DNA from 2 places in the Paenibacillus sp. OK060 genome. Region 2 is predicted to be linked to the other one. Evidence: predicted binding sites of a transcription regulator. Region 2 holds the regulator's gene; the other holds the start of a gene.

Region 1 (15,606 bases), 400 kb from region 2:
AGAGGAGGCGAATGATATAACGATAATGCCTGTTATGGTAATGATCTTTGTATTTGTACCTACCATTGTACTCATGGTAAGCATGCCTTATTTAACAAGAGAGACGATTAGTTTTGGGGTCACCGTCAGCGCTGCACAATTCCACAGTGAGCCTCTGCGCCAGATGCGGAAATCATATGCTAGGATTAGTGCTACCTTACATACCATCCTATTCATTGTTTGCATCATCTGCCTAATATACGTTGAACATTCCAAGCAACAAAGTTGGATCATTGTCACTTATTCACTCGCCATGGTCGTAATCTCCCTAGTCATAAACATTAGCTATCATTTCAAAATGAAAAGTTTACTACCTATGCTGCCTACTGCTCCGGAACCATCGATCATGGCAGTGGACACTGAATTTCGGGAAAGAAACATTGGCTTGTCTAGTAATTGGTTCCTCATTCATTTTTTAATTATTGGTGTTAGTATTCTAACTGTGCTACGCAACTACGATCTTATTCCTGATCAGATTCCGATCCATTTCAACAGCAGCTGGAACGTAGACCGCTATGCAGCTAAATCTTATAGTTCTGTGTTTATGCCTACGATAATGCAAGTGTTCATAACACTTTTGTTCATATTTGAGAATTGGAGTATTCGCAGAGTGAAGCATCAGGTTCAACCCACTGATCCTAACCGTTCCATCAGACAAGACGTAACATTCCGCCGTACTTGGTCATATTTTATGATTACAGCAAGCTTCTTAATAGTTATCCTGTTTTCCGTTGTGCAACTAAACATGATATCTCTACTTAACATCAATTTCGCTATCCCCATTATCCTAATTATAATAGCTTTTATCATCCTATACGCCTTCGCCTTATCGTTCTGGGCTGGTCAGGGCGGAAGCCGCTTGGAGCGATCTGACGATTCCTCCAATGTCAGACCTGTCCATGATGATGATAAATGGCTATTAGGTATGATTTATTTCAATCGCAAAGATCCAAACCTAATGGTCGAGAAAAGGTTCGGAGTCGGCTGGGGATTAAATTTCGGTCACCCAGTAAGCTGGCTGACTTGTCTCGGAATTATTGTACTGTTAGTTGTGGTGCGGTAACAAGGCTTGGAGGTTAATACTCAGCGGAGTATTCTAGCTTTCAACAAATAAATATTTTCGCTTCAAAATTAGACGCCATTCACATTAGACAAGAGCAGTTGAGAGGTGGGAAAACGAAAATCCACTTCCTTGATTAACAATTAAAAGGAGAATCGGCATTAGATAACATAATATTCAAGCAGCGGTTCCTTAGGGAAAATGGTCTGCTGGATGGATTTCGAAGATGATATTTCGGCAGACACATCCGACTAGATAGAGGATGATCCACTTTATTAATATAGCGGTTGGGATGTCCCACTTGTCACGTTCGCAGTTATACTAGCGGATTTCCCGCTAAATTATCATCTCACCTCATCCCCTGAGTTACAATATCCCTGAGGTGACCGTACCATGAAGGATAACATGTCAAACCTGATCGAGGATTTGTTTCACGGAAACCTGCGGTTGGACGAGTCGATTCATCCTGAGCATGCCGAGTATCAGGAGATCAATCGCCGCATATCGGACCTGATGCAGAACTATAAGACACAACATACGGAGAACGAATATGATGCATTGGAAGAATTGGTAGACTTAATCGGGCAATCGACGTCCATGTACGTGGAAGCAGCGTTTGAGCAAGGTTTCCGCACAGGCGGTAGGCTGATGATCGAGGTTTTGTGCAGAGTATGAGCGCAAACGATTAACCCAACCTATACGCGAGCAGGGCAGATGTAACCTTTCAAAACCAGCCCAAAATATTCGAAAACATAAGTAACTAGCATTAACTGTTGGTTGCCCGATCATTCAAACCCAAAAATTCCCTTCTCCATTACCACCGATCAGGCTGGCATGGGAAGGGGCTTTTGTGTTTAATCCCGCAATTATTACCTACACCTGTCTAACTACAACCTACCGCGCACCAATATTCGTACCCGATGGCGTACCCGACCCAATCAGATCACTGCCAGTGGCAAGCTTCAGGAAGTCGCCCAGGACAGGCGTTCCATCCGCGCTGCGTGTCACCGAAGGTACGAGGGAGACAAAGTCGGCTGCGCTGGCGAGCAGGCCTTTGTCGTTCACGCTCTTCTTGTTTTTCCACCAGACGTTGGTGCTGCTGACGTCGGTTCCGCTGGTTTTGTCGCTGGCGCCGCCTTCGAAGGACAGGTTGTTGGTGAAGATATGTGTGCCTACATCAAAGGCAAAGTTGCTTTGGCCATTTTGCCAGGACGTATTGTTTTTCATCTGGATTGAACCGGGATTGCTGTTATAGGTGAAGCCGTGCTTTTTATTTTGAAAAGCAATGCTGTTCTCCACGATGTGATTCACCGCGATTTTCTCGCCGCCCAGCTTGAAGCCGTTACCGTCACTATTGGAGGTGGATGTACCATCCGAAGTCTGCCCATTGTGATGGGAGATGCTGTTGCGGATCGTTACGACGCCAATGGCGCCCGTATCTGTTTTGCTGTACAGATCCCAGCCATCGTCCACATTATAGGCAGCGATACAACCGTCGAACAGGTTGCCCGGGCCAACCGTCAATTTGGCGGCAAAGCCGTCCGCATCTTCTCCGTCATCCGGATCATAGTTATCATGGGAATAGGAGCGAATAATTTCATTATAGGCAGGCCATTCGCTGTTTGCCGCAGTCGAAGCATAACGTCCGAGTTGGATGCCAGTATCCCGGTTATGATGAGCTTCGATCTGTTCCAGACGGTTGTAACTGCCCCCGATAAAGATACCGTTGTCGCCCGCGCCCTTCACTTCAAGTCCTTTGACGAGCCAGTAGTCTCCGAACATTTGCAGCCCGCGATTGGTGGAGGCGAAGGTTTGGGCCGAGAAATCAAAGATAGGCTTTTCCGATCCGTACGCCACCAGATTCTTGCGTTGTCCCGATGTACCACTGTTGCCTCGCTCAATCGTAACCGTTTCCGAGAAACTGTAGGTGCCACCGCGCAGATATATTGTTTTACCCGGTGCGATCTGGGTCAACGCGTTAGCCAGTGACGTAGGACTCGCGAGGGTTCCGGGATTGCTAGCCGAGCCGCCAGGTGCGACATATAGATCACCTGCAGCGAGTGCGATGCTGGAGGCAGCCACAGAATCAGAGGGATTTTGCAGTCCGCTATCGATCAGTTCCGCCGCACCAGCCGATCCACCGCCGAGCAATAATAGTGGGAACGCGGCACTTAGGCAGATGTGAGTCATTTTCGATTTCAGCGAACGTTGAGATGATGCATGAACAGAAGTGATTGGGAATAATTTCATTAAGCAAACCTCCTTAGTAATTGGGAAATGAAGTCCTAGAGGACACAGGTTCATGGTAAATGTTGTAAACGTTATCATCAATAATCATTTGATCAGATGGACACAACCTACTGATAAGCCTCGTATAACTGGTCGGAAATGGAAATTCATATGAGTAGCGTATAATCCTGCGCTCAGTTCATGTCCCTCATTTAACAGGGGATCATCTGAAATTAACGTAGAAAGAGCCCCTTTTCGCAGCAAACGGCATGATCCATACCTCCAATCAACCGAAATCAACCTTATAAATATTTAAAATAGAAGGGCCCCACATGATCAGCTCACAGGTTGCTCAGGTTGAAACGCCAAATACCCCCGATAGCAGCTGCTTAAGCAGTCTTTGCTACCGAGGGTTAATTAACGAACCTATACGTTTCTATATAACATGTCCTTTACCTTAAAATACGCCTTAACTAAACCAGCCAGTGCTTAATATGGATCTGCTTCATGGCTGCGCTTGGCGGCCTGTTCCACTGTGGGCTCATGCTTGGGCTGGACCGTGGCACTGTCATCCGTTGAGACGGCGGATAATCCTTCCGCTACCCGGCGTCCATAATCGGCATCCGCTTGTGTGAAATGGGAGATCATGCGCTCGCGGATATCCGGTTTGCATGTGGCTAAAGCATCTACCAGATTGCTGATCAGCTCGTCTCGCTCCCAATCTTCAAACGAACGGTAGGTATCCCCGGCTTGTCCGAAGTCATTGGTACGCTCAATTTTCTCGCGAACAAGATGACCCTCAATAAGAGGTTCATGCTCCTTGCCACGTGGGGTTGCTTCTTTTAAGCCGCCCAACGAGGAAGGTTCATAGTTGACGTGTGGATTCTGACCTGGTGCACGGTCGACCTGATATTGCATCTGCCCGCCGCTCTGATTGGTGGCAACCCGATTTTTGGGTGCATTAACTGGCAGTTGCAGATAGTTGGCACCGACCCGGTGACGCTGGGTATCCGAGTAGGAGAAGGTGCGGCCTTGCAGCAGTTTATCATCCGAGAAATCCAGTCCATCCACCAGTACACCTGTGCCAAACGCTGCTTGTTCCACTTCATTAAAGTAGTCTTCGGGATTGCGGTTTAGCGTCATTTTCCCAACCGGCAAAAACGGAAACTGCTCTGGCGGCCACAGTTTGGTCGGGTCCAGCGGATCAAAATCCAGTTCTGGATGCTCGCCGTCCTCCATAACCTGAACGCACAATTCCCATTCCGGGTAATCTCCTTGTTCAATGGCGTGATACAGGTCGAGTGTAGCGTGGTTAAAGTTCTGCCCCTGAATATCGCTGGCGTCCTTCTGGAGAAGGTTGCGTATGCCTTGATTGAGCGGCTCCCAGTGATATTTAATGAGCACGCCTGTGCCCTCCTGATTCACCCATTTGTATGTATTGACGCCCGACCCCTGCATTTGTCGATAGTTGGCCGGAATTCCCCAAGGGGAGAAGAGAAACGTAATCATATGGGTGGCTTCAGGACTGAGCGAAACGAAATCGAAAAACCGTTCCATATCCTGTGCATTGGTCAACGGGTCGGGCTTGAAGGCATGTACCATATCCGGAAACTTGAGCGGGTCACGAATGAAAAAGATTTTCAGATTGTTGCCCACCAGATCCCAGTTGCCGTCCTCGGTATAGAATTTTACAGCAAATCCACGCGGGTCCCGAAGTGTCTCCGGTGAATGTCCACCATGAATAACTGTAGAGAAGCGAACGAATACGGGCGTTTCTTTGCCTTTTTCCTGAAACAGACGTGCGCGTGTGTATTTCGATACCGGTTCATCTCCGGCCGTTCCATACGCCTGAAATACACCATGAGCGCCAGCTCCGCGGGCATGGACAACCCTTTCCGGGGTGCGTTCACGGTCAAAATGGGTGATCTTTTCGAGAAAATGATAGTTCTCCAGCGTAGTCGGTCCTCGACTGCCGACGGTTCGAACATTCTGATTGTCCGTGATGGGATGGCCTTGCCGATCCGTTAATGTCTCGGGTGCCTTGTCTGAGGAATGATCAGGTTGTGAAGAATGGTTATCCATAGAGACCACCTTTCCTTAAGTTGGGTTTCTGTATATATTTTCCCTGTGGTCCGGTTCTATACATAAAATTTCGCAAAAAAAGCTTGTCACCCACCTCATGGCGTGGGATAATTAACTTTTGCCCTATGGACGGTTTTTAGATAAAAATGCACCACTTATAGAAGAATGGAGGCTGACCTAGGATTGTCTACACAACGTTATCCTTTTGCATATGATCCGGCAGAGCCCTTTGTATCCCGTTTAGGGGAATGGGTTGCCGATGTTTTTTACGATATTTTGCCTGAGTCTGGCTTCGAGGTACGGGATGAACAGATTTTTATGGCGTACCAGCTCGAACGGGCCTATGGAGATAAAAAGACCATTATGGCTGAGGCTGGTGTGGGGACAGGCAAGACACTAGTCTATCTGCTCTACGCGGTCTGTTATGCACGTTATACGGGTAAACCGGCGGTGATTGCCTGTGCTGATGAGTCCTTGATTGAACAGCTTGTGAAGCCCGGCGGAGATATTGCGAAGCTGGCTGCACATCTGGACTTGGAAGTGGATGCACGTCTGGGAAAATCACCTGACCAATACGTCTGTCTGAATAAATTAAGTGCGATGAGATTTGCGGACGAGGATGCGCAGGTGATCGAAGAGGTGCATGAGAGCCTTCCGGATTTTGTGAATACGCCGGGTACGCTTCAGGCCTTCCATCCGTATGGTGACCGTAAACAGTATCCACATCTGAATGATCGCCAGTGGAATAAAATTAACTGGGACCCGTTCCAGGATTGCTTCGTTTGTCCCAAACGTCAACGCTGTGGTCTGACGTTATCACGTGACCACTACCGCCGTTCCAAGGACATCATCATCTGTTCCCATGATTACTATATGGAGCATGTGTGGACCTATGAAGCGCGCAAACGCGAGGGACAATTGCCATTGCTGCCTGATCACAGCTCGGTTGTATTTGATGAAGGACATTTGCTGGAAGAAGCGGCCCTGAACGCACTGAGCTACAAATTGAAACACCGCATCTTCGAGGAACTCGTCACTCGCCTGCTTGAAGGTGAGATTCGTGAATCCCTCGCCGAGCGTGTGGATGAAGCGATAGAGAGCAGTGAGCGACTGTTCGCGTTGCTGGATACGTATACGGTAGCCATTCCCGGATCGGAACGGAAAGAAGTGCGGGTAGAACCGCCGTTGCTGCGGGAGATTGAACGACTGACCAGCGTATTGGATGCGATCGGCGAAGAATTGGTATTTGAGAGCGGATTGTTCTCGCTGGACGGCTATCAGATGCGTGTAGTGGAAGAACATCTGGACATGATTCAGTCTGCCCTTGCGTTGTTCCGTAAGGAAGATGGGTACATCTGCTGGGCTGAACAGAGCGATGACGAGACAACCTTATCGATCATGCCGCGTACCGTGAAGGAAATTCTGAACGAGCGTGTGTTCAACACAGGCATTCCGATTGTCTTCTCATCCGCAACGTTATCTGTGGATAATTCATTCCGTTATGTGGCAGACAGTCTGGGGATTGATGATTTTGTATCGTTCTCCGTGGCTTCTCCATATGACTATGCGGACAAAATGCAGATGAAGATTACAGATGAAACCGTACCTGGTCACCCGGAAAATGAAAATCGGTTGCGTGACGCCGTAACGTTGCTTCAGGAGAGTGGGGGTCGTGCCCTGATTCTGTTCCGTACGATGGAAGAGCTGCGTGCATTCAAGCAGGACATTGTTCATGTCCCTGAGGCTCAAGGGTTACGCTTTATGTATGAGGGAGATCGGGAGATTAGTGACCTGATTGCCGCTTTCCAGGAGGATGAGGAGAGTGTACTGTGCTCCGTCAATCTGTGGGAAGGTCTGGACGTTCCAGGACCGTCATTATCCAATGTCATGATCTGGTCGCTCCCGTATCCACCACAGGACCCTGTATTTAATGCAAAACGCACAGCGTCTGCTGCACCTTATGAAGAGATCGATCTTCCATACATGTTGCTGCGCGTGAAGCAAGGTCTGGGACGTTTGATTCGGACCAGCAGTGATTCAGGTACCGCCGCGATTCTCGATGAATCGTTATACAGCAAAAAGGAAGCCAAAGACCGCATTGCGGCTCTGCTTCCCGAAGGTGTAGAATGGACAACCCTGACACACTAGTTCACATTCATATTTAGAATATTTAACTTAACTGGCTCCCTTTCCAGAGTAAGTACTTGTACGCTGCGGATTCAACGTCCAGCTGTGATCAAGCGCTCATTTTGGAGGGGAGTCTTTAACTTGTGTAAGAGTTTTTCTTTGTTAAAAAATACCCATGCTCAAATACCGTTCCCCGGTATCGGGCGCAATGCAGAGCACTCGGTGACCCGGCCCCAGTTCCCGCGCGATGCGCAGGGAGGCCCACACCGAAGCGCCAGAGGAAGGGCCGAGTAGCAGCCCTTCCCGGGCAGCAAGCTGCCGCATCGTATCCAGTGCATCCTCATCGGACACCTGGATAATGGCATCCCACACGTCGGTATTCAGAATGTCCGGAATGAACCCCGGACTTGTACCGACGAGCTTGTGGGGTCCGGGCTCGCCGCCGGACAGCACAGGTGAACCTTTCGGCTCTACCGCATAGATACGAATGTCCGGCAGCTGCTTACGCAGTTCTTCTCCCGTTCCGGTGATCGTACCGCCTGTTCCCGCCGTGGCGATAAAGGCGTCCAGCTTGCCTTCCATCTGCTGCATAATTTCGGGAGCCGTGGTGATCCGGTGGATGTCCGGGTTCGCTTGATTCTCGAATTGCTGGGGAATGAAACTTCCCGGAATGTCGGCCTGAAGTTCTTTGGCCTTGCGAATCGCGCCAGGCATCCGTTCTGCGGCAGGGGTGAGCACGACATCTGCGCCATAGGCTTTCAGAATGTTGATGCGTTCCTTGGACATGTTGTCCGGCATGATCAGAATGGCCTTATATCCCTTGGCAGCAGCATTCATTGCAAGACCGATGCCGGTATTGCCGCTGGTTGGTTCGATAATGGTTGCGCCGGGAAGCAGTAGTTCTGCCCGTTCAGCCTGAACGATCAGGTTATAGGCGGCACGGTCTTTGACGCTGCCGCTCGGATTGAAGTATTCCAGCTTGACGTATACGTCAGCGGAATCGCTACCTGTAAGTCTGTTCAGTCTGACGGCAGGTGTCTGGCCTATCAGCTCAGTAACATTTGCGGCAATGCCTGTATGTGCGGGTGTTTGATTATTAATTAAATGCGAATTCAAGTCCATGAAGTACAGCTCCTTGATTGATAAGACGTTGAAAGCAATTCCCAATGAACAAGTCTGTCCGCCTTTAATGGCAGGCAGGCTTGTTGCTTATAGGAATCCATTTTCATTACAAGTCTGAACGGAATGCACAGACATGTCTATTCCATCTTAATGAACGCAGCCTCCCGGGGTCAACCTGTTTCGATTAGGCAGAAGGGTGAGGAGTCTAAGGAGTAAGTGAACCAAGTGGACTAAGAAAGAAATGTGAATTCAAACGATGAAGGGTACATTAAGCAGATGAATTAGCTATATCGGCTGGGTCAAATCCATATCCAGATGCCGACTAAGCTCTTTTTTGACTTCATTCCGCGCGAACGTCCACAGCATATAGAACCGCTGCAAATAGCCTCTGCACAGGTACTGGGTTTCGATTCCATCAACTTGCCGTTTCTCCTCCAGAACCTTGACGCCACGAGTTCTCATTTGTTTGCGAAGCGTAAGCATTTCCTTAAGTACATCATTCTGAATGCGGGTTAGAGACAGAATGTAGACCTCTGGCATTTTGAGCTGCAACGTATCCAGTGTGCGAATATCCCGTTCAAGCACATCCAGCAGAAGAGTGCGTACAACCATGCTTTTAATCAATCGGTGGTCTTCATCCGCAGGGGATGGGGCGGAAGGGGATGATGACATACTTTCACTTCCTTAACCTTGAATTCGGACATGTTCTTATTTACAGAACGTATGTTCTTATATTATAATCAATATATGCAATGATGATACACAATACAACCGAGAAATATTGGAAGTAGCACATATGCGATTTATGCTGAGGTTGTAGGCGGTGAAATAGGGACAAGCCTTCTCCAAAATAAGGTATAATTTTTGGGTTTTGCAGGAAACCTAAGGGCATAAAGAAAATGACTTAATGCATCAGCCGAATAGGTGAAGAGCTTTTAGTCCGTTGGTACTAGCGAATGTTATGAAGGGTTGCCAAAGTGTTGCAACAAAAAAGCCCCTGCCTTGGGCGGCGGGGCCAGATGATCTACCGAACCAGACGGCAGAGTTGTATATGAGCATAAAGCGGTTAAGCCAGATACTGAGGCTTCTCGTAAAGAGCCTCTTTTTCCAGAATCACTTTGTAAGGTCTTTCCTTACCCTTCAGGGAAGGGCCAATCGTAGTCAGCGGTACGGCCGGTTTGTGGAAACGATCTTCTTCCTTGGGTTCCGGAACCGGTCGTGATGATTCGGGCGCAGAACTGAGGCGTACCTTTTTGTCGCTGCCCCAGCGCTTGCTTATTTTTTTCGTTTCCGGTTTCATTCCGGTTCGCCTCCTAACAAATCGTTGATGGCGTTGAACAGATGACGGTTCTCCAAATCCATCTGCTGAAATATCGCCTCATCCGCTTCAATATGTCCAATAATATGGACTGTGATTACATACCTCTTGGCTACAGGATAGCATAGCAGATACTCTTTCTCAAGATAATCGTCATAGAGGTTGATCTTGATTTTGTTCTCCAGGTAAGAATCAATGACCAGAATGCGCTTCGGATCATCGGGCTGCTTGTCGTCATTGGCGGACAAGTTATATTTTCTTCCCGGTTCCCCAACGTTACCACATAATTGTTCAATATGACCACTGTCATCTGTACGGTATATGGCAGTCCCACGCACGGCAAATGGAGGAAGGGATACAAATGCACTTCGAAGTGCATCGCTCATTCGCTCCAACATAACCGAATCTGCTTTGCGGGTACGCAGTAACTCCCTGAAGAATCGCAGCAGCTTGAGCAACTGTAATCGGGCTTCACCCTCAGACCTTTTGTGCTTCTCGATAATTTTTTCCACTTCGGGATCGCTCCATCGCCCCTGTTCTTCGATGCTGTCGGCGATTTTGGAACAGGCCACCGAGACGGCTGGCGCCCATTTCCCGTCTGAACGAATTTCATAAACCAGTGGATTTAACCCCAGCAGATCTGTGGGCATACGTAAACCTTCGATCTTGCTGGCGTCTTTGATGTCAGTAATATCCTCTGGAAGAATGAAAAAAATACGCTTTCGTCCTAACCGACCCATAAACAAACCCATTTCCAGCATTGTATTATCACGGACAGAGGCATAGTACTTCCCACGAATTTTCGATATATCATCCGGATGAAAAATAAAAATGGCAAAGTCTGTTGTACGCACTTCTGCTTCCAAATCGTCCATGGTATAGCTGCTTGGATTAAAAACTCCGGAGTACCAAGGGGTAACTTCGGCCGAGAAACGCAAGTTTTCGTGTACTGCGGCTGCAATCGGCTTCGCTTCCAGCGAGCAGCCAATAAAGACTCTTGGCTTTAACGTTTTCATAATCCGCCTCGCTTAAACGGGTAGTGGGATTCAATTGTTATATTATACCATAAACAGCAGAGTAAGTCTGGAACGTTTAACTGGACCCAAGATAAGCCGATTACATTTGCTATAGTGTATGTGCAAGAGGGAAATGATTCCTTTAAAATCCGCGGAAAAATAAAAAATGGACCCAAATTGTCACAGTTGGGTGACTGGACAGTTATATTTGGAAGCTTCAGTCATAGAATGAAGGAGCAGGTAGCACCATTAGGTAGAGAAGCTTGTCCTGGTGTGGCTGTTTGGCGGCTCAAGCAGGCAAGAGTGTGCTTTTTGCTCATATTTGAAGGGTCTGCTGTTTCGACCCAATCACATCGGTGTTATATAATAGAAGAACAAGCAAGTTAGCTTAGATTTTTAAACTGAATTGAACGTTACATGTGTCTATAGAAGGCGAACTAAATTTTTACACGAGAACGTAGAGTGCAGAACCCGTCTGAAGAAACGAAGTGTTCGCCTTTATCACAGGATTTTTCCCTTAGGAAAAGGGAATCAAAAAATCCGGGGATAACAGCGATCGAAAGAGGGTACTGCAATCGAAGTGGTTAAGTGTAAAGTTTATATGGTCTTATGCATGGTGTAATATTCATCAGTTTAATTGGCACAGCTAACCACCAACAGACAGAAAGGATCAGGATACCATGAGTTCCCGAAGGATAATTTCCCCAAGGACGATCTGGAAACGTTACGATCTCTCTTATACTTAGCGCCCCTTGTAGAGTACACCACCGTAAAGAAAAAAACGGCTGACTCTGCGAAAGAGGGGATTGGAATGAATAATATTCGAAGGACAAATACGATGATTTCTTCCAGGCTTGCCTTTTGCAGGGTACGGTCGGTGCAAACCAACCTTTACAAACTGCGAGGGAACCTGAATGAAGAGAACATCGTTAACCTTACAACAAGTTAAGACAGAGGCGGTAAAGTTCGCCATTATGCTGCTCGGAACATTTATTTTGGCATTTGCCTACTATCACATTAATTTTCAGAATCATTTATCGGAGGGCGGATTTGTCGGTCTGGCCCTGCTTGGAAAGTACGCGACAGGCTTATCACCTGCTATTGGCATGCTGCTGCTGGATATTCCAGTCATGATTCTGGCCTGGTTCCTCAAGGGCTGGAAGTTCATGATTCAGGCGCTGCTGGGTGTGGCCGCATTCTCATTGTTCTATGACGGGTTTGAGCGGTACTCCACCCTGGTTATTCCGTTTCACGGTAATTTGTGGATTCCGGCAGTCTTGTCCGGTGTTATCACCGGCGTGGGTGCTGGTATGGTGCTTCGATTCGGAGGAGCAACAGGTGGAGACGACATTCTGGCGGTGCTCATTAGCCGTTGGAAGGGCTGGAAGCTGGGAACGGTTTTCTTTGTCAGCGATGCGTTTGTACTCGGATTGTCGCTTTTCTTTCTACCGGTAAAAGAAACTTTATATACCATTCTGGCCGTATGGATTGCCAGTAAAGTGATTACGTATATGGTCAGTTTCCCGGCTCGCCGGACGGTTACGACCTCAGCTGTGAAGCTGCCCGTGTCGACTGCTGCCAAAGTAGTCAGCGGTGCTTCACAACGAGCTCCTGTGGCTAGAGGGGTTTCGCATTAAACGTAACGGCCACCCTATTCGAAATGAATGTTGTTCAAGTAAGGTGGGCTTGCCTCATACCAAACACAAAGCCCTTTTGCATGCTTGATGGGAATCATTCCATTAGCGGCGAAAGGGCTTTTTTGCTTGCCTTCAGTAAAAAAAATTAAAAGTAATACATTCACGATATTTCTATTTTAGAACAGATTCACTCAAGGCTTGATGGAAGAGGCAATTTGCCCATCTTCATTATGGATAATAGCCCGAATGTTTTGTTTTTCACTCTTTTCTTTGGCAGCATCCACAGCTTCGGCTTTGGTTCGGAACGTAGCCAGAGATTTGGATTGACCTTCTTCCTTGATGGCCCAGCCAGAGTCGGTAGGAACGACATGAATATTATCATGGCTTTTGGAAGAAGAGACAGGTTCGGAATGACGGCGTGGAGATGAAGATTTTCCATGCTCCGATTTGCTGTCTGATGAAGTATGTTTTGTAGCCTGCTTCGAATGCTTCGATGTGGGATGATTCTCATCCCATTCTTCCGCTTTGGCAGTCGCGATTGCAATGGAGCGTCCTTCCTCATAACCGTCATCCAGCAATGCATTGGCAATCTCAATGGCCTTATGTCTGACACGAGGCTCCAGATTTTTCATGGAAACGGGATAATCCTGTTTGTTCCACGGCATATTGATTCCCTCCTGTACAATATAAGTTATTTGTATATTACCCTGCACCCGGATGAATAAACGATTATTGTGGAGAACTTCGAAGCGTGTGCTGTATTTTTGTGCATTCTACTGTTCAACTTCTTAGTGCTTTTCTATACTTTTATGTGGATGAGGAGTATAATGCTTCCATACTTGAAATTACAATAGAAGCACATTAGGAAAAAGATAAGGAGATTTACATATGTTTAGTTTGAGCCTGGCCATTCCTATGTTATTTACCATGCTTATTCATGCGGCTGACAGCCTGTCCTATGCACTGCGCCTTGGGGGATTACGCACTCGGCGAATAGCGCTGGCCTTGTCCCTGTCCGGAATTTTGTTGCTGGTTTCGCGTACCTCCAATATGGCCCAAGGGCCGATGGTAGGCAATCTGGTGGATACTGCGGCGAGTGGAGGGAACCCACACTTTGCAGCGCAACTGCACTGGCTGATGGGTGCGGCTACGATAGGAACGGCCTTGGCTATTCTAAGTTTTCCAACGATGGTCAAGCTCGCTTCCCGAATGGTCGTTCATTTTGAGGCGGCAGGATCGATTCCTTCCATGGTTCGAGGACTGATGAAACGCAGCAAGCTCAAAAACGCGATGTATTATATTACCCCGCCATCATGGAAAATGGCAAAACTATTGGTACAAAACGGAATGCCCAGACGTCTAATGACGTTGAACATAGCGGTGACAGCAATCTATACGACTGGGGTCCTGTCCAGTCTGTACGCTGCGTATCTTTATCCGGGTCAGGCTGTAGCTGCTTCGCAATCCACCGGACTCATTAATGGAGTAGCGACCATTTTGTTAACCATCCTGATTGATCCTCGTATTTCGTTGCTCAGCGACAAATCTCTGCGTGGTGAAATTCGGCTGGATCGAATGAATCAGATCTATGGCTGTATGCTTGTATCCCGTTTATTTGGTACATTGTTGGCGCAGTTGTTATTGATTCCATTTGCTTACTGGATCGGCTGGATTGTGAGTATGATGTAAGCCAATTTCAATCTATATACAAAAAAAGCAAACTAAAAAGGGGGCTTCCCATATGTCATAAAGATGACGGGAAGCCCCTTTTAGTCTTAATTAATGTCTAACGAACTGAGCACAAGTTAATACTCCAATTCCCTCAAGTCTGTGGTTTAACGAATCGTAGAGGCATTATTTGATCGCTTTACATGTGCTGCCTCAGGCTTTTTCGTAGATTTCAACCGAATAACGTGACTGAAGCTCGTTAAAATTAGTATTGCACGTTAATTGTCATCTTAAGGTGCGTTCGATTCGCTAGCGCTTCATTATTTCCGTACTTCAATGAATCATAACTTAATTAAACAGTACGGCGTATTCGGCATATCCTTCTTTTTCTAGGTCTTCTTTGGGTACAAAACGAAGGGCTGCGGAATTGATGCAATAACGCATTCCACCAGCTTCGGCAGGGCCGTCATTGAACAGGTGACCCAAATGGGAATCCCCTTCACGACTTCTCACTTCGGTACGAATCATGAAATGGCTGAGATCCGTTTTTTCCTTCACATTGTAGTCCCGCAGTGGACGGGTGAAACTTGGCCAGCCGCAGCCGGAATCGTATTTGTCGGTGGAACTGAACAGTGGCTCACCGGATACGATGTCCACGTAAATTCCGTCACCATGGTGGTCCCAGAACTCGTTATGAAATGCTGGTTCGGTTGCGTTGTTCTGGGTAACTTCGAACTGCAGCGGCGTCAGACGCTCTTTCAGGCCGTCTTTATCCACTTTGCCGGACCAGTTGCTTTCGATAAAGTCTTCACGTCCAGAACCTTTACGGTACCGTTTGTAGTGCGCAGGATTTTTGTGATGGTACCCTTGGTGATGCTCCTCTGCTTCATAGAACGTTTTCGCTGGCAAAATCGGTGTGAAAATTGGTTTGTCAAAACGTCCGCTTTGTGCCAAAGCTGCTTTGGAAGCTTCTGCGATCTGGCGTTGTTCTTCACTGTGATAGAAGATGGCCGTCTGGTAAGATGATCCACGGTCATGGAATTGTCCACCCGTATCCGTTGGGTCGATCTGTTGCCAGAACAATTCAACGAGCTTCTCATATGGGAAGATGGCCGGGTCGAATGTAATTTGAACGGCCTCTACGTGACCAGTCGTTTCCGAGCAGACCTCCTCATATGTGGGGTTCTCCGTATGTCCTCCTGTATAACCCGATACAATCTTATGAATGCCGGGTAGTTCCTCGAAGGGGGATACCATACACCAGAAGCACCCGCCTGCAAAAGTTGCTTTTTCACTAGTATGTTGTTC
Region 2 (15,606 bases):
CGATGCGCAAGTCCTTTGTGCCTTTTGGATTCAATCCGTTATAGTTCACATCTTCGGCCAACTTACGAACGCCATCCTGTTTGGTGAAGGTTTCGCCTTCTACACCCCATTTGGCAAATTCTTGACCTTCATCACTATAGTATAACCAGTCAATAAATTGCATGGTTGCTTTGAAATTCTCGTTGTCTTTAATTTTACCGGAAATCATGACACCGTTTTCAAGTCTGGAGCCGGACATCAATTGACCTTTTGGACCACCAGGAACTGTAATTTTGGCGATGGAGAAATTTCCTTCTCCCAACGTTTTGTTCATGTCATTTCGATGAAGCACTACCGTTTGCGAGTTACCATTAATAATGAAGGATTTTCCAGAAACGAATTTTTGTGTAGCCTGATCATCGTCTTGGGTGAAGCTTTCCTTATCCAGAAGTCCTTCCGATACAAGCTTGTTGAAGTAAGTTAACATATCTTTATATTCCGGTGTTGTAGCCGTGTATACAAATTCATCCTTGTCTGCCTGATACGTCAGACCATTACCGAATCCCCATCCAGCTTTTGTCCCAAAACCAATAGCTGCAATACCCAGCGTACTATTGAACTTGAATCGATCAGAGAAAGGAATGGAGTCCGGATAGATTTCTTTTAGCTTTTTGGCGGCATCATACAATTCGTCCCATGTCTTTGGAATGGCAATGTTATTTTTCTCAAAAATATCAGTTCTCACTATAAGGGTGTAGTCCGGCCAAACCTCTTCATGTAAACCTGGGAGTACATAATATTTCCCATCTTCTTGTCGAAGACCCTCAAGTTCATCCTGAAGTCCCCATTTCTCAACCTTATCTTTGAAATTGGGCATCAAATCAACATAGTCACTCACTGGCAAAATCGCACCAGAGGATACAAAAGCAGATTCTTCACCCGGATAGGTTTTCGGAATAACCAGAGGGGCATCTCCAGAGCTGATCAGAAGGGATCTTTTCTGGGGATAGTCACTCATCGGAACGATGGTAGGCTCCAGCGTGACTCCGGTTTTTTCCGTGATTTTTTGGAACAGGAGCCAATCCTTTTTGTACGGGTATGCTGGCTGATCGCTGTACAGAATAGATAGATTAAATGGTTCAGCGGCTTTGAAGGTCTCTCCTACACCATAAGATTCCATGGCCCCCTTGGATTCTGGTTCAACTTTCTCTCCACCAGCACCGCTGCTACATGCTGCCAGAACGACACTCATCATTGTTGCCAATACCATCTTGCCTACAAGCTTACGTGGTCTATGTTTCATTCAATTCTCCCCCTGCATGTGGTTTAGATTGGCCTTACAATCAAGATGTTGAACTATATCGGGTTAGGATTACTGTTTAACAGATCCCAACATGATACCGGTTACAAAGTATCTTTGAACAAATGGATAAATCGTTAAAATAGGCAAAATGGTGAGTACCATCGTGACCGATTTGATATTTGCAGAAATTTGAGTCAAATTATCCGCTGAAGCACCAGCCGAAGCACCTCCCGTTGCACCTGCAATCATGTTGCGCAAGTAGATCGTAACGGGAAACAGTTCCTTTTTGTCGAGATACAGGAAGGCAGGAAACCAGGAGTTCCAGTGTCCCACAGCGTAAAACAGAACCATCGTTGCCATGACAGCTTTACTCAGCGGTAGAATGATCCGTAACAAAATGCCATACGTATTCAAACCGTCAATAGCTGCCGCTTCCTCAAGCTCCTCAGGCATGTTTTCGAAAAATGATTTCATAATTAACATGTTATAAATGCTGATTGCACCAGGCACAACCAGTGCCCACATCGTGTTATTGAAGCCCAGAGAGTTAATCAGGACATAGTTAGGAATCAAGCCGCCACTGAAAAACATCGTGAACACGGCGAACATCGTCAAAAATTTTCGTCCCATCAATCTTTTCTTGGATAGGGCATAAGCGAAGATGGTCGTCATGAACATGGAAATCAAAGTTCCAACAACGGTATATATAATTGTGTTTTTATAGTTGGTCCAGAACATGCTGTCGCGAGAGATGGTCTTGTAGGTTTCTACATTAAATCCTCTTGGGATAATGCTTACCTTGCCTGAATTGATATAAGCCTCGCTACTGAAAGATTGGGCCACGACATTCAGAAACGGATAGAGCGTGATGAATACCACTAGCAGCAAAAAGATGGCATTGAAAACTTTAAATACTTTGTATGATTTTGATTCCAGCATATTGCTCCTCCTTTACCACAAGCTTCGTTGTGTCAGTCTGCGTGAAATGGCATTAACCGAGAATACCAGGATCAGTCCAATAATGGATTCGAACAAACCAATGGCGGTAGCATAGCTGAAATTGCTGGACTGCAAACCTACCCGGTACAAATAAGTAGAAATCACGTCAGATGTCTCGTAGATCAGCGGATTGTAAAGGAGCAAGATTTTCTCAAATCCAACCGCGAGGAAATTACCCATATTCAAAATCAGCAATGTAACGATCGTTGGCAAAATGCCCGGTATGGTTATATGGAGGGTTTGCTTCCAACGGTTCGCACCATCGATCCGTGCAGCCTCATACAAAGAATCATCAATTGTTGTCAATGCAGCTAAATATAGAATGGCTCCCCACCCCATACCTTGCCAAACCTCAGAGGTGATATAGATTGTTCTGAACCATTCCGCACGCTGCATGAAAGGAATGCTGTCACCAGTAAAGAATGAAACCATTCCGTTAATGGAGCCATTAACTGCCGTTAATTGCAGAATCATTCCGGCAACGATGACGATGGACAAGAAGTGCGGAAGATAAGATGCGGTCTGCACAAACTTTTTGAAACGTTTGCTTTTCACCTCATTCAGCAGCAATGCAAAAATAATCGGAACTGGGAAGGTGAAAAGTAACGCAAGTCCACCAAGCATAAGTGTGTTCCCAAATACTTTCCAAAAGGTTGGGTCTTGAATGAACATCTGAAAATACCTGAATCCAACCCACGTCTCTCCAAAAATACTTCCTCCCGGTACAAATCGTCTAAATGCGATTACATTACCGAGCATGGGCCCATATTTGAAAATAATAAGATAGATAATAGGAAGAATTAACAGTGAGTACAGCTGCCAATCTTTGCGAAGCAGAGCTGTAACAGTTCTTAACCTGCTTTCTTTACGTAAAGATGTCATCGTTAGCGTGGTTTTAGCGGTTTCCGACTCCATATGTTATTTCACTCCGATCCTAAGCTTGATAAAATAAAAGCGTTTTCGATCAATTCTTATCATCTCTTCTTTTTGTAGAAGACAAGTAATCAGATGAACTTCACCCCCACCAGTAGAATAAAACAAAACAAATAATGTAAGCGATATCAATTATGGAGATCACTAGAGACACATATTGGTTAAGATGCTTACCCTCATTTTCTTACTAACCACTTCATGTTGTATTTCCAGAACTAAATGGTTACTTCGATTATGTAAAGCGCTTACAAACAATGTGAAAATTATAGCGAATAACTCCCGCTTCCACTTCATTCAAGTAAGTCAACAGATATTCGCTGCATTCATTCGCATACTAGTCATACTAGTATGTTAGTTATATTCTAAATCAGCAGTTCTATAATTTCAATAACTTTTAATAAAAAATTTCATCTTTTGTTATTACGGTATAGTTCAAGCTGTCCCAACACAAAAAAAACATTGTTAGGTTTTATGGATAAAATACATCTCATAAAACCTAACAATGTTTGAGTAGTACACTAAAAATACGATTTATGATGCACTCATTGAGAATTCAGCAATGATTCGTTCCAATTCGGATAAATGCTTGATTTGATGGTCAGGCACATACGATTCGGTATTCTCTTTATTCTCACGGTTAATCCAAACAGATTGAATACCTGCAGACAATGCTCCACGAATATCAGTCGTAAGCTTATCTCCAACCATCATACTCTCCTCAGGTTGCACTCCCAGCTTACTCAATGCGTGCTCGAAGATCGAAGGATCAGGTTTGCCTTTACCGAACGAACCCGAGATAATAATTTCGTCAAAAAAAGGAGCCAATTCAGGAACGCCGTCAAGCTTCTCTTGTTGTAAAGCAGGACAGCCGTTGGTTAAAAGCAAAAGCTTGAACTTCCCTTGTAGATGACTCAACGTTTCCATCGTTTCTTCATAGACATGGGGTCTTGATCTCCGCTCCGCCCCAAATTGTAAGGCGAGTTGTTCCGCCAGATCTTCACGATCAACCCCCAGCTTTAACAAGCCACGACGCCATGACTCTTTACGATATGCGGGTGCAAGCTGCTCCAACTGGCGAAACTCCGGCTGATCCCCACCCGTGAAGTTAGCCCAAAGACCTTCAAATGGGTTAATCCCAATCATTTTGGTAAACGAAAAAGTTTCATAAGACTCATACAGATTACGTGCCTCATTACGAACAGCTTCTTCAAGGTCTTCGGGTTTAACGCCCGTCTCTTGCGCTGCGATCAAGCAAGTCTCATGAAAGGCCTCTCGAACACTGCGCTCATCCCACAGTAAAGTATCATCTAGGTCGAAAAAAATCGCTTTTAACGCCATTTCGGTCATCTTCCCCTTTATGCAAAATTACTTTTTCTCGTATGTTTCCACGGTGATCTGATGTGCTTTGGCGAATTTTAGAAGACGTTCAGTAATTGCATCGGTATCATAACGATTCAGTAGTTTGGTAAATACCCATCTCTTACCTCGTGCATTATGCTCAATCACAACCGTACCTGGCTCAATTCTGAATTTCACGATATCGTCGACTCCAATTGAACGCTCACGGTTCCCTTTTGTCGTCAAAATCCGATTACTTCCTATTTTGACATAAGGACGACGGAGCATGAAGATGACTGCTAAAAATACATACAGCAACAAGGTCACCCAGTCCCAAGTGGTCATCGGAGCTTTGACAAGAAATGTACTCATAAAGAGGTACAGGAATGCTAGTCCGATCAGAAAAATAGGAAACAGAAGACTGCGTCCTTTAAATACGTCCTCACCTGGTGTGCCAAAAACCGGTTTACCGCTTTTTTTACGTTGCTGATTCAACTGCTTAGAATTTTTTCGAACCGTTCTCTCGAACGAACGCGACATGAGAATCCCCCTTAGATGTTCTTTGTATCGGCTTACATAACTGCAAACCAACATTTCCCCCTATAATTTGCAACCTCTAGATAACAGGAAAAAACCTAAATATCATAATGATATCATTAGGTTTCCTTAATGTTTGAGTTTGCCTTGGTGGCCTTGATCGTTCTCATCATCTACAATTTCAATCGTATCCAGTTGTTGTCTGAAATTGCTTCGAATGTTATTCAAATAGATTTCTCTAAGTTTGGCACGTTCAGCGAGCTCTTCCTCTGTCAATCCAGTGGATTTTTGCTTACGGGCCAATTCATTAATACGTGCTACCAGACTATCTATATCCAAGCTTGTCCCCTCCAAAAATACAAAGTCATATTAACTTTGACATGTTAAGGGCAGCTTGTCAAGCTGACACGCATTAGCGCGTGTGGATATGCAGCTTTAATCTGTGAATTGAGGCAGTATTAAGACTTGCCCCACCTGTATTGAAGTTGAATGAAGTTGATTCACTTTCTTGATTGCTTCTATATATACACGTGTATCCATTGTTTCAGGTTTGTGATCCAATGATATACTCCATAGCGTATCTCCTTGTGAAACTGCCATCTTCCCCCCAGGCAACAGATCGTTCTCATTGCCAGCGAACACAGTCAATACTGTACTACATCCAACCAGTATAATTAAGCTTACGATTATTAATTTCAAGACCCAAGTTGGGACATTACCTTTTGCAAAAACCTTTTTAAAATTCCTTATGTTAGTTTCAACCACTTCTGAATGCACCGGTTCGTAAATACTTTGATAAGTAGAATATCTCATTAAATATCGACCTCCAAACGTTTGTTCCTATCTGTTGAAATTAATATAACACGAACACATGTTTTGTACAATAACTTTTTAGAACAATTGTTCGCTTTTTTTTGTCGATACTACATTCTATTATCTTTCTTCTATTGTATTGGAATTGTCATTTGCAGTATTTGATTAGACCAAAAGAAAATTTTCATCTTAATTTGCAAAAAAACATTGATTTTATGGCATTTTATTTAGAACTTATGTTTGTACGAACGGAGGTTCTATGTTATAATTTTCCCAAACGTTACTAAAATGGGGTTGATACGGTATGTCGAAGATATCCAGCAGGCAACAGGCTATTCTGGAGTTTATACGCAATGAAGTCCGGTTGAAGGGGTATCCTCCTTCCGTACGCGAAATTGGTGAAGCCGTTGGGTTGGCTTCCAGCTCTACAGTACATGGACATCTGGATCGTTTGGAGAAGAAAGGTCTGATTAGACGTGACCCAACCAAACCAAGAGCCATTGAACTTCTCAGCCAGGAAGAGTCAGAGCATTCACATCAGTTTGCTCACAGCGTTGCTCGCATTCCTGTCGTGGGTAAAGTTACTGCAGGGGTTCCAATCACAGCAACAGAAAATATCGAAGATTACTTCCCTCTTCCTACGCATTATGTAGGCGAACAGAAAGTATTTATGCTTTCGGTCGTGGGAGACAGTATGGTTGAAGCAGGCATTGTTAACGGAGACTATGTTATCGTACGTCAGCAGCAAACTGCAGATAACGGCGATATCGTAGTAGCCATGACTGAAGACGATGAAGCAACGGTTAAAACGTTCTACAAAGAGAAAGATCATATTCGTCTTCAACCGGAAAACTCGACTTTTGAACCGTTGCGTTTGAAACACGTTAGCATCCTGGGCAAAGTCATTGGCCTTTTCCGTGATATTCATTAATATGTATTGAAGTTGTACAGAGCTCTCACAATAAGATACATAAAGAGGTTGTCCCGTTCAACGGGACAACCTCTTTTTTCTTATACAACTTATATTGTTCTACGTTAGTAGATTATTCGCTGCGTTTAAGAATGCTTTTATGATGAGAAAACACATCAAAACTCTGTTGACCATGGTAGGAACCCATTCCACTTTCTCCTACGCCGCCAAACGGAAGATAATGTGATGTCATATGAGACAATGTATCATTAATGCAACCACCACCAAAAGATACTTGATTCAGAACCTGATTCTGCAGATCCTCATCCTGAGTGAAGAGATATAATGCCAGTGGTTTTGGACGGCGAACAATCTCATCTAGCATGGGATTGAGGTCGGTATACTTAAATACAGGAAGAACTGGACCAAAGATCTCTTCTTGCATCACTGGGGATTTCCAATCCACTTCCCCCAGTACTGTTGGTTCAATGAGCAGCTGATCACGTTCAGAACGTCCACCGATCATTGCTTTGCCATCTTGGAGTAACACCGATAAACGATCAAAGTTACGTGCGTTGACAATGTGCGGGAAATCAGCATTTCTCATCACATCGTCTCCAAATTTATCCTGAATTTCTGCACCGATCAATTCCAATAATTTGTCATGTACTTCCTCGTGCACAAGCAAATAGTCTGGAGCGACACAGGTTTGCCCAGCATTCAGGAATTTACCGCGCACAATGCGCTGAGCTGCCAGCTTCAAATCTGCATCCTGGTGGACAATGACCGGACTCTTACCACCTAGTTCTAACGTAACTGGAGTCAAATGCTCAGCAGCTGCCTTCATAACAATGCGGCCAACACCTGTACTGCCTGTAAAGAAAATATAATCAAACTTTTCTTTCAACAATGCCGTACTCGTCTCGACTTCCCCTTCCATAACTGCCAGGTACTCACTAGGAAATATCTCATGAATCAAATCATAAGTCAGACGTGACACGGCTGGGGTTAATTCAGACGGCTTAATAATGGCACAGTTACCCGCAGCAATGGCTCCAATTAGAGGGCCGAAAGCCAGTTGGAACGGATAGTTCCAAGGTGCAATAATAAGAGCAACTCCATAAGGTTCAGGATAAATTAAGCTTGTTCCATCAGGTATAGCAGAATTTGTAGGCACAGGTTTTGGTGTAGCCCATTCCTCCAAATGTTCCAATGCAAAATCTAGTTCACCCAACACGATCCGAATCTCAGAGCCATAAGCCTCTGCTTCAGATTTATTTAGATCCGCACGAAGTGCGTCAAGAATACGTTGTTGATATTTCTCAATTCCCTGTCTTAATTGCTGAAGAGCACGAATACGGTACTCAATAGACTTAGTCTGACCTGTATAAAAAAATGTCCGCTGTTCGGCAACCAGTTGCTTCTCTTGTTCCATATTAACATCTCCAATTAATTGTCCAAAATTTAATTTCTAAAAACATAAATGAATTATAACGCAATTATATGAAACTATCAACATATAGATACTGTAAAAATAGAGCAAACAATTAAAACATACTCTCGCTTCAACGATATGATCATAATTTAATTAACCATTCTGGTTCTTATTGACTACATTAAAAGCCTTAACACTAATATGCCAAAACTTATGCTACGAATGCCAGCTTCCTCTTTACATTCTTATTCCAGTCCCCGTTTTAGTCCAACATGATGTATCCATCCTTCCAAATGGTGGGCACGTGTTCTGTCTATATTTTCTCTTACTGAATTTTTTCTTCATTATATACACTTTGAGTGAGGATACTTACTGACATCTCTTTATCAGAATAGGATTGACAAAAAAAGAGGTCATTGCTACAATGGCCCTCATATCTTAAGGAAGGATGATTCAGATGATTCGTCGTCTAAAAAAACTAAAGAATGTGGCTACCGCATCACGCTTCTAAGTTACTCAGAAATAAAACTTAGAAGCGAGGAAACTAAAATGAATATAAACCAATTTAATCACTGGTCTGAAATTAAGTATTTAAAAGATATTGTAACCAATCCATTAATCGAAGTTGGCGATTACTCCTATTACTCTGGTTATTACGATAACCATTCATCTTTTGAAGATGGATGCGTAAGATATTTATGGGGAGATGACAAATCGAGGAGCTTATTCAACCCCATTGAGGAATTTGGATGGCAAATAGATCGATTGATTATTGGTAATTATGTATGTATCGCAGCCGGTGTCGTTATTCTTATGGGAGGAAATAACAATCATCATGCGGAGTGGATCACTGTTTATCCTTTCGCTGATCAAATTTGCCATTCCTTCTCACCCAAGGGAGATACCATTATAGAAAGCGATGCATGGATCGGCATGAATGCAATGATTATGCCTGGTGTCACCATTGGTGAAGGTGCGATTGTTGCAGCAGGCTCAGTTGTAACAAAAGATGTCGCCCCTTACACGATAGTTGGTGGAAATCCTACAAAAGAAGTTAGAAAGCGTTTCTCAGAAGAAGAAATCATGAAGTTAAAAGAAATGCGCTGGTTTGATTGGAAGAGAGAATCGATAGAAGCAGTCACTCACTTGCTTTCGAACTCTTCAATTAACAAGTTATATGAGCATTATTTATTAGAAATTAAGGACTGAGCTCCTATAGACATAAAGCTAGGTAGAATAATATTCTACCTAGCTTTTTTTATATCTCCTTGCCCACAGAAAAGAAAAACCCCTCAGCGCTAGATCGCCAAGGGATTCAGCTATTAGTACAACGTGATATATTGATCGCGTTCCCATTGGTGGACTTGTGTACGATACATGTCCCACTCAATTTCTTTCAGCTCGTAGAAGTGAGCCAGGGCGTGGTCGCCAAGAGCATCACAGATAACTTCGCTGCGGATCAATTCATTCAATGCTTCTTTCAGGTCAGCCGGCAAGCTTGGAATGCCTTCTTCCACACGCTCTTCTTCTGACATGATGTAGATGTTACGGTCAATCGGAGCAGGTAAGGAAAGCTCACGTTTGATTCCGTCCAGACCTGCTTTCAATAAAACAGCCAAAGCCAAGTATGGGTTAGCAGCCGGATCCGGATTACGAACCTCAACACGTGTACTCAGACCACGGGAAGCTGGAATACGGATCATTGGACTACGGTTACTAGCAGACCAAGCTACATAACAAGGTGCTTCGTAACCTGGTACAAGACGTTTGTATGAGTTCACAGTTGGGTTCGTAATTGCTGCAAACGCACGCGCATGCTTCAAAGTTCCAGCCATGAAGTGACGTGCAGTTTTGCTCAGACCCAGTTCGTCCGACTCGTCTACGAATGCGTTCACTTTGCCTTGGAACAAGGATTGGTTACAGTGCATACCGGAACCGTTCATACCAAACAGCGGTTTCGGCATAAAGGTAGCATGTAGACCATGCTGACGTGCAATCGTTTTAACAACGAGTTTGAACGTTTGGATCTGGTCTGCTGCTTTTAGAGCATCAGCATATTTAAAGTCGATCTCATGCTGACCTGGAGCTACCTCATGGTGGGAAGCTTCGATCTCAAAGCCCATTTCTTCAAGTGTGATAACAATGTCACGACGACAGTTTTCACCAAGATCCGTAGGCGCTAGGTCGAAATATCCACCTTGGTCATTCAGTTCGTTAGTCGGGTTTCCTTTTTCGTCTGTTTTGAACAAGAAGAACTCTGGTTCAGGACCGACGTTGAAAGAAGTGAATCCCATTTCTTCTGCTTCTTTCAGGTTTCGTTTCAAGATGCCACGCGGATCTCCTGGAAACGGATTACCATCCGGAAGATATACGTCGCAAATCAGTCGAGCAACACGGTTCTCGGCTACCCAAGGGAAAATCAGCCATGAATCGAGATCCGGATAGAGGTACATGTCGGATTCTTCAATACGCACATAACCTTCAATGGAAGAACCATCAAACATCATTTTATTGTCCAGAGCCTTAGTAAGCTGGCTCACAGGGATCTCAACGTTTTTGATTGCTCCAAGCAAATCGGTAAATTGCAAACGAATGAATCGTACATTTTCTTCTTTTGAGATACGTAGTATGTCTTCTTTAGTAAAACTCACGATACCCTCTCCCTTTCTTCTCTGCGTATTTGGCTTGCCTGTTATATTTGTACATTAGAATATTGCATGGGTCAAGGAGTCCTCCTACCCAAAAGCAGGATTTCCCCTGACTTACGAGGTTATACGAACTTATTTTTTATTAAAGAAACGGGAAAGCTCTCCCTGGATGAGAGATACTTGTCCAGGTCTCTTACCTGACACCAGTTGTTGTTTAAGCAGACGGTGTAGTTGGGAGTCCGATAGTTCTCTACGTTTCACTTCCGTATCAGCTGTAATAACAGTCGCTTCTTCTGACTCTTTAGATACAGGATTCATCACTTGTTTAATGCCTGCGATGTTAACTCCTTTTTCAATCAGAGCCTTGATTTCCAGCAATCGTTCTACGTCATTGAAAGAGAACAAACGCTGATTACCTGACGTTCTCGCAGGAACAATCAAACTGTGCTGCTCATAATAACGAATCTGACGCGCGGACAGATCCGTAAGTTTCATTACAATACCTATCGGGAATAAGGCCATATTTCTGCGAATTTCGTCACCCATCATTCATCAACCTTCCAGTCATCTATTCTTCACTCTATTGTACATTTAGTTATTACTAAGTGTCAATGATGTGTTAGATAAACTCACAATAATTTGCGTTCTTTCATGGTCTGTAATGACATCAAAACGCCATATTTAACATGAGAGTACGTTAAACCGCCCTGCATATAGCCAATAAAAGGCTCACGGATAGGCGCATCTGCCGACAATTCAAGGCTCCCACCCTGTATAAACGTACCTGCCGCCATGATGACAGGGTGCTCGTAACCCGGCATGTCCCAAGGTTCAGGAACTACATGGCTATCTACTGCAGCAGCCCGCTGTATCCCTTGTACAAAGGCAATTAAATGCTCGGCCGAACTGAATTGAACAGCCTGAATCAGATCTGTACGCATCTCGTTCCATGCCGGTTTGGTTACAAATCCGGATGCAGCAAACATCGCCGCAGCGAATGTGCTCCCTTTAACGGCCTGTCCTACAATTGTCGGAGCCATGTAAAGTCCTTGGTAGATGCCACGAGTTGTTCCCAACATCGCGCCAACCTCACCGCCAATTCCAGGAGCAGTCAAACGATAGGCAGCCAATTGCACGTACTTTTCCTTCCCGCATATGTATCCACCGGTTTCCGCTAGACCTCCACCGGGATTTTTAATCAGTGAACCTGCCATCAGGTCTACCCCGATTTCAGTTGGTTCACGTTCCTCCGTGAATTCACCATAACAGTTATCCACAAATATGATGACATCTTCCTTGATCGCCTTTACACGTGTAACCATATCAGCGATTTCTTCAATACAGAAGGAAGATCTCCAATCATATCCTCTGGAGCGTTGAATACCAATGACTTTTGTCGCTGCATTGATACTTTTCTCTACCGCCGCCCAATCTACTCCGCCATCTTCTAACAGAGCCGTCTCTTGATAGCCAATTCCGAAATCCCGTAATGATCCTGTTCCATCACCAGGCTTGCCAATGACTTTATGCAATGTGTCATAGGGCTTACCCGTAATGTACAACAACTCGTCACCTGGACGAAGTACACCGAACAAAGCTGTAGCAATAGTATGTGTACCTGATGCAAAATGGGGACGCACCAGTGCCGCCTCTGCACCAAACACATCGGCATACACTTCATCAAGCACCTCACGCCCGCGATCGTTATAAGCGTACCCCGTTGAACCCGCAAAGTGAAAATCACTGACTTTTCTACGCTGAAAAGCATTGATTACTTTCCATTGGTTATGATCGGTGATCCGGTCAATCTGTTGCAATTGCCCCTCAATCTGACGTTCAACCTGTCGTTGAAGTTCAATAATCTCTGAATCAAAGCTTGCCATCTTGCTTCATTCCCCTTCATAGCACGAATCTGACGTCAAACATCAATTATCGTGTCAACTTATCATACAAATATGTCATCGATGTTACAGTTGTATGAAATCTTCAAGTAAATAACCGAATTTCTCATATTCGCCTTTTTGCAGTTCCACTTCATAAATTACATCATTATCTTCAAATGTGGTCTCAACAACATCGCCTATTTTGTAAAGTACAGATGTAAGATCGCCACGCTCAGCCGGAATACGGAACCGTTTGGTAGCGCCAGTCAATTCAGCCTGGATAAGCTCACGAATTTTCAGCAAGTCATCTGCATCTAGAGCGCTCACTTTGATATGTTCTTTATCCAAAGGAAGCATCTCAATCTGCTCCGGTGTACAAGCATCCTTTTTGTTATACAATACCAATTGAGGCTTGTCCCCTGAACCCAGTTGCTGCAAAATCGTGTGTACAGTTCTCATCTGGTCTTCACGCATTGCAGATGATGCATCGACCACATGTAATATAAGGTCCGCTTCATTCACTTCCTCCAGCGTTGCCCGGAAAGCCGCAATCAGATCATGAGGAAGGTTTTGTATAAACCCAACCGTATCTGTGAGTACGATTTCTTTACCACTTGGCAGTTCCATCGTCCGTGAGGTTGGATCCAGTGTGGCAAACAGCTGGTCTTGAATATACACATCTGCGGCCGTTAATTGTTTAAGCAAGGTGGATTTACCCGCATTCGTATAACCTACAAGGGCTACCTGAACGATCCCCGTCTTCTTGCGACGTTCCCGGTGCAGCTTGCGATGACGTGTCACTTCTTCCAAATGACGCTTCAAGTCATCTATGCGGCCACGAATATGTCGACGATCCGTCTCCAGTTTACTTTCACCTGGACCCCGCGTTCCAATTCCGCCACCAAGTCTGGACAAATTCTTTCCGTGACCCGACAAACGTGGTAACAAATAGCTCAACTGAGCCAACTCAACCTGGATAATACCTTCTCTTGTGTTGGCGCGCTGCGCAAAGATATCCAAAATCAGCTGGGTGCGGTCAATAATTTTGAGATCCAACGCTTCTTCCAGGTTACGAACTTGAGCACCGGACAGCTCCTGGTCAAAAATAGCTGTTGTTGCTCCCATTTCCTCAGCCACTGCACGAAGTTCTTCCACTTTCCCCTTACCAATGAACCATTTGGTGTCCCGGGTTTTCAGGTTCTGTGACAATACACTCAGCACTTCCACGCCTGCCGTCTCGGCCAGTTTTACCAACTCCTCAAGGGAGTACTCCGGGTTAATACCCGAACGTTTGACCTCATCGGTAACCAGACTCACCAACACGGCGCGATCCTTCTTCACCATATCTGTATCATGTGTTCCATTTGTCATCGTGTATATTCACTCCTTCTATTACGTTTCCGCATATATTCTGTGCCACCATGGTTCCATGGCATGCTTTAAGCCGAACCGGTTAACCCGGCCGGCTGCGTTAAAAATTATATTATCGCTTACTTTTGCTCAAACTTCAAATCCTCTGTGCGGATGGTCATCAGCTCTAGTTTTCCCGGATTTCCCTGGGTATACTGTTCCAATAGTCGAACTGCCTGATGGCGAATCGATCGTTCAATGGCATTTCGGACATATCGGGCATTGCTGAACGCATGAAGAGATTCATTTTTTTCCTGAAGCAGATGCTGCTTTAGTTTGAGTATGGTCTGTGGCATGAGAATATAGTCACGTTCCTTAGCCATAATCTCGGAGATTTGAATCAATTGATCAATGCTATAGTCCGGAAATTCAACCTGGATCGGAAAACGGGAAGGTAATCCGGGATTCGTCTGCAGAAAAAAATCAATCTCTTCCGAGTATCCCGCCAAGATGAGGATAAATTGATTCTTATTATCTTCCATTGACTTCACAAGTGTGTCGATAGCTTCCTTCCCAAAATCCTTCTCGCCCCCGCGAGCCAGACTGTACGCCTCATCAATAAATAAGATTCCACCCAATGCCTTTTTGACCAAATCCCTCGTTTTTTGTGCCGTATGCCCGATGTATTCCCCGACCAAGTCTGCACGTTCCACTTCAATCAAATGACCCTTACTCAATACACCCATCTTCTGAAACAGCTTCGCAACGATTCGTGCTACCGTTGTTTTTCCGGTTCCCGGATTGCCTTTGAAAATCATATGATACACGTGCGCCCCACTTATCAGTCCAGCTTCGGTACGCATTTGGGCAATCTGTAAGAAAGCATAGATTTCAAATACTAAATCCTTGATATTTTCGAGTCCAACCAGCTGCTCCAATTCACCTTGAATCTCCTGAAAATGCGCATGTTTGGCTAATCCTTTTGCCGCTTGTATTGCCGTCTCTTCTTCTTTGACCAGCATCTGAGGTTCCTGGTTACGCAAAACAACATTAATTTGTCTGGATGGTCTGCCTCCCGGTTGCCCTCCTGCAGCCATGACCCGTCCGTTCATTCGCCATCACCTCTATTTTATCGGGCTGAACTCTCCTGATTATTAATGTATTCTATCAGGTGCTCTAATATTAGAAGGATGGCGAAGAATTCTGCGACTTTTCCATGACTTAAATCTGAATATTTTTTCTGAACTCCCCATTCTCAAACAAGGATTGTCTATGCTTCAAAGACAGTTGGAAATAAGGAAACACATGAGCATCAATGGCATGCAACAATTCCTTGGCTGTCCGGTTCGCCAGATCATAATCCCCCGTCGTAATGTGCTTACGTGAAAGAGCATCTTCAAGTTCATCTTCGTCCAGCAAAAATATTTCTCCATCCTTCAGGACAACGACATCCAGATACAGATCATCAAACCACGGAA

What was found. The regulator LexA, encoded in region 2, represses DNA repair genes until DNA is damaged. The targets are predictions, from matches to a motif close to CGAACATATGTTCG.
Region 1: the regulator LexA is predicted to act here: its motif matches at 9,376-9,389, upstream of BLS14_RS11200 (YhjD family protein).

What each region holds. Positions count from the first base shown of each region.
Region 1 is NZ_FNFR01000002.1:1,074,912-1,090,517, reverse strand. It holds gene BLS14_RS11230 (DUF1648 domain-containing protein) at 41-1,102, shown strand; gene BLS14_RS11225 (DUF6809 family protein) at 1,493-1,774, shown strand; gene BLS14_RS11220 (right-handed parallel beta-helix repeat-containing protein) at 1,994-3,349, opposite strand; gene BLS14_RS11215 (catalase) at 3,818-5,410, opposite strand; gene BLS14_RS11210 (ATP-dependent DNA helicase) at 5,594-7,558, shown strand; gene cysK (cysteine synthase A) at 7,700-8,659, opposite strand; gene BLS14_RS11200 (YhjD family protein) at 8,945-9,331, opposite strand; gene BLS14_RS11195 (hypothetical protein) at 9,726-9,959, opposite strand; gene BLS14_RS11190 (nucleotide-binding protein) at 9,956-10,993, opposite strand; gene BLS14_RS11185 (YitT family protein) at 11,908-12,630, shown strand; gene BLS14_RS11180 (DUF2188 domain-containing protein) at 12,822-13,295, opposite strand; gene BLS14_RS11175 (lipid II flippase Amj family protein) at 13,519-14,319, shown strand; gene msrA (peptide-methionine (S)-S-oxide reductase MsrA) at 14,647-15,606, opposite strand, start outside.
Region 2 is NZ_FNFR01000002.1:676,841-692,446, forward strand. It holds gene BLS14_RS09270 (ABC transporter substrate-binding protein) at 1-1,282, opposite strand, end outside; gene BLS14_RS09275 (carbohydrate ABC transporter permease) at 1,352-2,221, opposite strand; gene BLS14_RS09280 (ABC transporter permease) at 2,234-3,163, opposite strand; gene BLS14_RS09285 (HAD family hydrolase) at 3,746-4,552, opposite strand; gene BLS14_RS09290 (hypothetical protein) at 4,580-5,092, opposite strand; gene BLS14_RS09295 (DUF896 domain-containing protein) at 5,219-5,428, opposite strand; gene BLS14_RS09300 (LysM peptidoglycan-binding domain-containing protein) at 5,525-5,902, opposite strand; gene lexA (transcriptional repressor LexA) at 6,207-6,833, shown strand; gene BLS14_RS09310 (aldehyde dehydrogenase) at 6,946-8,247, opposite strand; gene BLS14_RS09315 (CatB-related O-acetyltransferase) at 8,797-9,456, shown strand; gene glnA (type I glutamate--ammonia ligase) at 9,570-10,898, opposite strand; gene BLS14_RS09325 (MerR family transcriptional regulator) at 11,028-11,441, opposite strand; gene BLS14_RS09330 (methionine gamma-lyase family protein) at 11,525-12,778, opposite strand; gene hflX (GTPase HflX) at 12,863-14,149, opposite strand; gene BLS14_RS09340 (AAA family ATPase) at 14,269-15,240, opposite strand; gene BLS14_RS09345 (ribonuclease FAU-1 family protein) at 15,350-15,606, opposite strand, start outside.